Simiduia agarivorans SA1 = DSM 21679: one gene and its partner. The protein of the gene in region 1 binds, or shares a complex with, the protein of each later gene. Links are inferred from orthologs where the notes say so. Each region holds a gene or a part of one and is shown on either strand. Other genes may lie near its edges. The genes, in order: M5M_RS09845 and trxA.

Region 1 (3,091 bases):
ATCCCGATCGGTTCGATTCTGACCTGCAGCCGTTTCTTCTGTTTCGGTCACGGCTTTGAAGCTGGTTTCCCGCTTATCCACGCCCTCTTCACCCACCGGCTGACGACCCAGCGGGTTAAACGGCGCCACCTGGTTGGCAAAACTGGCGGGGAAATTAACGCTCATGGCCTCAGGCCTTCACATCCAGCAGACTGCCGAGGGTTTCATCGGCCGTTTTGACGATTTGCGCACTGGCATTGAACAGTTGTTCCTGCCGGCGCAGGTTAATCAGGGGCTCGGTAATATCCTGCGATTCGTTAACCTGCTGCTCGGGCGCGAGTTCGCCGGCCGCCTCGGCACCTTGTGCCGGCCGGACATTGGCGTTGGCAATATCCTCCGCCGAACGCAGAATTTCTTTCTGTGCGTTTTGCAGGCCCCGGAGCCCCTCGTTCAATACCGAAGAGGCCGAAGCGCTGGCACCATTCACCTGCATGCCGTTCTCCTTACCCTGTTGGGCGCGTGGATAACACGCGCTTGGTTTACGCAGTGGGCCGCCAACCGGATGCACCGCCCTGCATACCCTCTCAGCCAGCCGTACATCGCGGACGGACTAAGACATAGTTACCGATGATTTTACCAAACGGCTGTTCAGAAAACAGACAAAAGCGGCAATTCCTTGCCGTCTTTAAGACTTTTTTGGCGCAGGATAAGCGCTTTTTATAACCCTAACTTGTCCAATGAGAGGTGCGTTGCGGCCTGTTCTGCCGACGCGTTGACGAGATGAGGTATCACGCCCAACAAGGGCACCGGTAACCGGCTTTGCAGGCTGTGAATGTTTTGCTCCAGCACCTGCATATGGGGATCTATACAACTGGCAACCCAGCCCGCTACCGGCAAGCCATCGCGCACAATGGCCTCAAAGGTTAACAGTGCGTGGCTGATACAGCCGAGCTTCATACCCACCACCAGAATCACCGGTGCGTTGAGCGCCTTGGCCAGATCCGCCAGGGTGTGGCTGGGGTTGAGGGGCACGCGCCAACCGCCTGCACCTTCTATGACCGTCAGGTCGGCGCGCTCGGCCATCACACCGCGACAAAGTCCCACCAACCGATCCACATTCAACACCCGGCCGGCCTCTTGGGCGGCAATGTGCGGCGCGATAGGGGGCGCTAAGGCAATGGGGTTGACCTGGTCATAGCTGAGCGGACGGGTGCACTGGGCCAGCAAGGCCAGCGCGTCACTGTTGCGCAAACCGTCGGCGGTGGATTCACAACCGGCCGCCACTGGCTTAACGGCGGCAGTAGACAAACCCTTCGCTTTCGCCGCGGCCAGCAACCCGGAGGCCACCAATGTTTTGCCGGCATCGGTATCGGTACCGGTAATAAAAAAAGTCTTTGTCATTTACTCAGCCCTGAAATCACCAGTACAAAATGCCTGAATGCGCGCGCTGATCTCATCGCGGATAACGCGGGTGCGCGCCAGTTTTTCTGCATCACTGCCGGCCAATGCCGATGGATCGGCAAAGCCCCAGTGCAATCGCTGCACCGGTACATTGAATGCGGGACAACGCTCGGCACTGGCCTCATCACACACGGTGACAACAATATCCGGCGCGCCCTGCTCTGCTAAATGCTGTTCAACACTGCGACAGGGTTGGCCGCTGATGTCGATGCCTTTTTCGGCCATCGCCTGCACCACAATCGGGTTCAGTTTGCCCGGTTCAATGCCGGCACTGAAAGCGATAAAGCGTTCCGATCCATACGCACGGGTGAAAGCTTCTGCCATCTGGCTACGGGCAGAATTATGAATGCAAACAAATAATATGGTTTTCACACGCAAACTCCTTTTCCCGTTGGATTGTGCCCGCGACGAAAACGTTACAACACGGGCACCGCTTTTTTCAGCACCAACCAATAGACTTCATAACTGGCCGGCAAGCCCGACGGTGTCCGGAAGCGCTCGTAAGCCTGCGTCAGCGCGCGCAGTTTTGACGGTGCCGTGAGCCCTTGTGCGCGCGCCTCATTCACATTGTGCGCACCCAGCGCTTTCAGTTCGTGGGTTAATTCGCCGAGGCGCGCATAGTGCAACTGCACAGTGTCGGTGCGCCACTGAACTTCCACCAGGCCCGCACCCGCCGCACAACGGCGCAGGTGTTCGGCACTGTCAAATTGATTCACGTGCACATAGTCGTCCACCTGCGCCCAACTGCTGCGCAACTCATGCAGCGTGGACGGCCCCAGGGTACACAGCGCCAACCAGCCGCCGGGCGTAAGAATGCTGTGCACATCGCGGAAAAACGCCGGCAGGTCTTCACACCATTGCAACGCCAGACTGGTGAACATGGCATCCACTGAATGGGCAGCAAAAGGCAGTTGCTCCATATCGCCTCCCAGCCATTGCAGGCGCGGATGCCGGTGTGCTTTTGCATGCGCCAACATGCCGCCGGCCAGATCGAGACCGAAAATGTGTGCATCGGGATAAGTGGTCGCCAGACGGTCGGTAAAATAGCCGGTACCACAACCAAGATCCACCAGTCTTGCCGGTTTACCGAGACCTGCCTGTGCAATATGTTGCTGCAGGATTTCGCCCACCTGACGCTGCAATTGCGCCACCGAATCGTAAGTGTCAGCCGCGCGGCTGAAGCTGTCGGCCACCGCCTGTTTTTTGCGCTCGCACACCGGGCTCATCATCCTGCAGCCTCCGTTGGCGCTTGCAGGACACGCGCGATGCGGTCGGGGTGTGTGAACGGCAGCGCGTGCCCGGCGCCCTCGATAACCTCAACCGCAATGGACGCCGGGAATGTATCGGCCAATGCCACTGGCACCAGGCCGTCCCTTGCGCCCAGCAACCAATGAGCCGACGACAAGGCAGACAACCGGTGGCGGTCATCCAATTCCTTCAATGCAGATAAGGCATGACCAGCATCCGCAGCGTCAAGCGACCGGGCCAAAAACGACATCAAGGCCTTGCGGTTCAGCGCCGCACCCTCTGCCACCAGTCCGGCAAAACGCTTGAGTGTGATCTCGGGATTTGCCGAAAACGCATCGCAAAATTGCCGGTAAACCGCCGCATCCATCGCACACGGCCAGTTCTTTTGTTGCACAAATTGGGG
Region 2 (3,217 bases), 340 kb from region 1 along the record:
ACTTCGTCCATTTTGGAACCGGTGTCTACCAGTGCGGTGGCTACGATGGTCAGGCTGCCGCCTTCTTCGATGTTCCGCGCGGCACCAAAGAAGCGCTTGGGTTTTTCCAGCGCATGTGCATCCACACCGCCGGTCAGCACCTTACCGGAGGACGGAATCACGGTGTTGTAGGCGCGTGCCAGACGGGTAATGGAGTCCAGCAGGATCACCACGTCTTTCTTGTGTTCAACCAGGCGCTTGGCCTTTTCGATCACCATCTCGGCCACTTGTACGTGGCGGGCAGGTGGCTCGTCGAAGGTGGAGGCGACCACTTCGCCGCGCACCGAGCGTTGCATTTCTGTTACTTCTTCGGGGCGCTCATCGATCAGCAGAACGATCAGGTGGCATTCCGGGTTGTTGCGGGTAATGGCCTGAGCGATGTTCTGCATCATGATGGTTTTACCGGCTTTGGGCGGGGCCACAATCAGGCCGCGCTGGCCTTTGCCGATGGGCGCAATCAGGTCGATGATGCGGCCGGTGAGGTCTTCGGTGGAGCCGTTACCGGCTTCCAGTACCAGGCGCTGGTTCGGGAACAGGGGCGTGAGGTTCTCGAACAGGATCTTGTTGCGGGAGTTTTCCGGTTTGTCGAAGTTAATGTCGTTAACTTTCAGCAGCGCGAAATAGCGTTCACCTTCTTTGGGTGGCCGGATCTTGCCCGAAATGGAGTCACCCGTGCGCAGGTTGAACCGGCGGATCTGGCTCGGCGACACGTAGATGTCGTCGGGGCCGGCCAGGAAAGAGCCATCGGCAGAGCGCAGGAAACCAAACCCGTCCTGGAGAATCTCAAGAACCCCGTCGCCGTAAATGTCTTCGCCGCTTTTGGCGTGGCGCTTGAGGATGTTAAAGATAATGTCCTGCTTGCGCGAGCGGGCGAGGTTTTCAAGCCCCATCTCTTTGGCGATATCAAGCAGTTCTTCAATGGGTTTGGTTTTCAGATCGGTCAGGTTCATAAACGCGTGTGCTGTATGGAAAAGGTTTGCGCTATCCACCTGGGCCCGGGAAGGTCCGGTGGTGCAAAAGGGTTAACGAATGTCTGTATTCAACAGGTTGTGTTGTCCTGGGGGCAATGTAAGCGTTTTGGGCTTGCGCGTCGGCGGCGGGCGCATTGCCTGTGTCTGAACATTCCCGGGGTATTCCAAGCGGTTGCGGCCGGTTCTGGGGCCTTTATTCAATGTGGCTTGGGGGAAAGGTCAGACGGGGTAAAACAAATGCTAATGCAAGATGGCCTGAGTATAAACACTAATTCTGGATAGTGCAAAAACTGAACGCCGCATAAGCGACGTTCAGTGGCATCCGGTCAGATGGCGGAGTTGATGAACTCGACCAGCTGGGATTTGGACAGCGCGCCCACTTTCATGGACTCCATCTGGCCGCCCTTGAAGATCATCAGGGTCGGAATGCCGCGGATGTTGAACTTGGCCGGGGTTTCTTTGTTGGCATCAACGTCCATCTTGGCAATGGTGATCTTGCCGGCCAGCTCGCCGGCCAGTTCGTCCAGTACCGGGGCGATCATCTTGCAGGGGCCACACCAGGCTGCCCAGAAATCGACCAGAACGGGGCCTTCGGCCTTGAGTACGTCGTTCTCAAAGCTGGCGTCGGATACGTGAACGATAGCGTCACTCATTGGGGGTTCTCCATCAGTAAGGAAAATCAGCAGGGCTCAGGGGCTGCATGATAATGATTGAGCATAGCAGGTACAAGGCGCTGCTGTACTTGTGGTGTAGCAATAGTGGGGTTTGTCCGGCGCTTTTAAACCCCTTTGGCACAAATTTGCGTCAGGTCAGTTCGCCCAGCAGTTGCGATTGAGACGCCTGACCGGAATTACCCGTGCGCTCGTAATCGCCGGTGGGTGACAATTCCCAGCCCTGGCGGGTGTCGGACAGATAGGTGTCGAGATCGGCCAGCAGGCGGCGGGCGAGGGCGGGTTCCTCAACGGGAAACACCACTTCGACCCGCCGGTTGAGGTTGCGCTCCATCAGGTCGGCGCTGCCGCAATAGAGCCCGGGCTGGCTGTTGGCAAAGTAAAACACCCGGCTGTGTTCCAGAAACCGGCCCACCACCGAGGTGACCCGGATATTGTCGGAAATGCCTTCCACGCCGGGTTTCAGGCAGCACATGCCGCGGATAATCAGGTCGATGGCCACGCCGGCCTGGGATGCCCGGTACAGCGCCTGAATGATTTTAGGTTCGGTCAGGCCGTTGCACTTGATGATAATGCGGCCACTGCCACCCTCATCCACGGCCTTGATCTCGGCATCAATCATGCGGATCAACTGCCGCTTGAGGGTAAAGGGTGCGTTCAGAAGCTTCTGGGGTCGCTCGGTTTTGCCCATGCCGGTGAGCTGCTGGAAAATAATGTGCACGTCCGCACCGAGCACCTGATCGGCCGAGAACAGGGAGTAGTCGGTGTACAGGCGCGCATTGCCGCTGTGGTAGTTGCCGGTACCCAAGTGCACGTAGCGGCGCAGTTTGCCGGCCTCGCGCCGGACAATCAGGATCATCTTGGCGTGGGTTTTGTAACCCACCACGCCATACACCACCACGGCGCCGGCTTCCTGCAGTCGGCTCGCCAGCTCCAGGTTTTCCTCTTCGTCAAAGCGCGCGCGCAGCTCCACCACGGCGGTTACTTCCTTACCGTTGCGGGCCGCTTCCAATAGCGCATCCACGATGGGTGAACTGGAGCCGGTGCGGTACAGGGTTTGTTTGATGGCCAGCACATCCGGGTCCTTAGCGGCCTGACTGAGCAGTTCCACCACCGGAGTAAAGGACTCAAACGGATGGTGCAGCAGCTGGTCGCGGTGGGCGATGGCCTGAAAAATATTGTCTTTGCGGGTCAGGCCCTTGGGAATGGTCTGGACGAAGCTGGCGTATTGCAGGTCGGGCCGGTCGATCTGTTTTTCGGCATCCATCAGGCGCTTGAAATTCACCGGGCCATTGACCATGTAGAGCTCGGCTTGCGAGAGCCCGGTTTCGCGCAACAGGAAATTCACCAGCGGTTCTGGGCAGTCGTCCACCACCTCCAGTCGCACCGCATTGCCGAACCGGCGCGAATGCAGTTCGCCTTTGAGTGCGCGCGCCAGGTCGGCCACGCCTTCGGTGTCGAAGTCGAGGTCGGCATTGCGGGTGATGCGGAACTGGTAGCAGCCTTTGATTTCCATGCCGGGAAACAGCTTGTCGG

The links.
Region 2: the proteins of M5M_RS09845 (region 1) and trxA are in contact, whole or in part, in an NMR structure (PDB 2IPA), measured with the Bacillus subtilis proteins. The link is inferred for Simiduia agarivorans SA1 = DSM 21679 from one-to-one orthologs.

What each region holds. Positions count from the first base shown.
Region 1 is NC_018868.3:2,196,462-2,199,552, forward strand. Bases 97-2,865 are described here. They hold M5M_RS09845 (arsenate reductase ArsC), read right to left. Parts: upstream 1,813-2,865; coding sequence 1,381-1,812; downstream 97-1,380. Other genes in these bases: M5M_RS09830 (putative metalloprotease CJM1_0395 family protein), read right to left, coding at 97-165; M5M_RS09835 (hypothetical protein), read right to left, coding at 170-472; bioD (dethiobiotin synthase), read right to left, coding at 697-1,380; bioC (malonyl-ACP O-methyltransferase BioC), read right to left, coding at 1,857-2,669; M5M_RS09855 (alpha/beta fold hydrolase), read right to left, coding at 2,666-2,865. Outside these bases: more of M5M_RS09830, read right to left, coding at 1-96; more of M5M_RS09855, read right to left, coding at 2,866-3,091. UniProt on the Bacillus subtilis protein: Catalyzes the reduction of arsenate [As(V)] to arsenite [As(III)]. In vitro, can dephosphorylate para-nitrophenyl phosphate (pNPP).
Region 2 is NC_018868.3:2,535,056-2,538,272, reverse strand. The notes cover bases 1-2,895. They hold trxA (thioredoxin TrxA), read right to left. Parts: upstream 1,664-2,895; coding sequence 1,337-1,663; downstream 1-1,336. Other genes in these bases: ppk1 (polyphosphate kinase 1), read right to left, coding at 1,815-2,895; rho (transcription termination factor Rho), read right to left, coding at 1-989. Outside these bases: more of ppk1, read right to left, coding at 2,896-3,217. UniProt on the Bacillus subtilis protein: Participates in various redox reactions through the reversible oxidation of its active center dithiol to a disulfide and catalyzes dithiol-disulfide exchange reactions.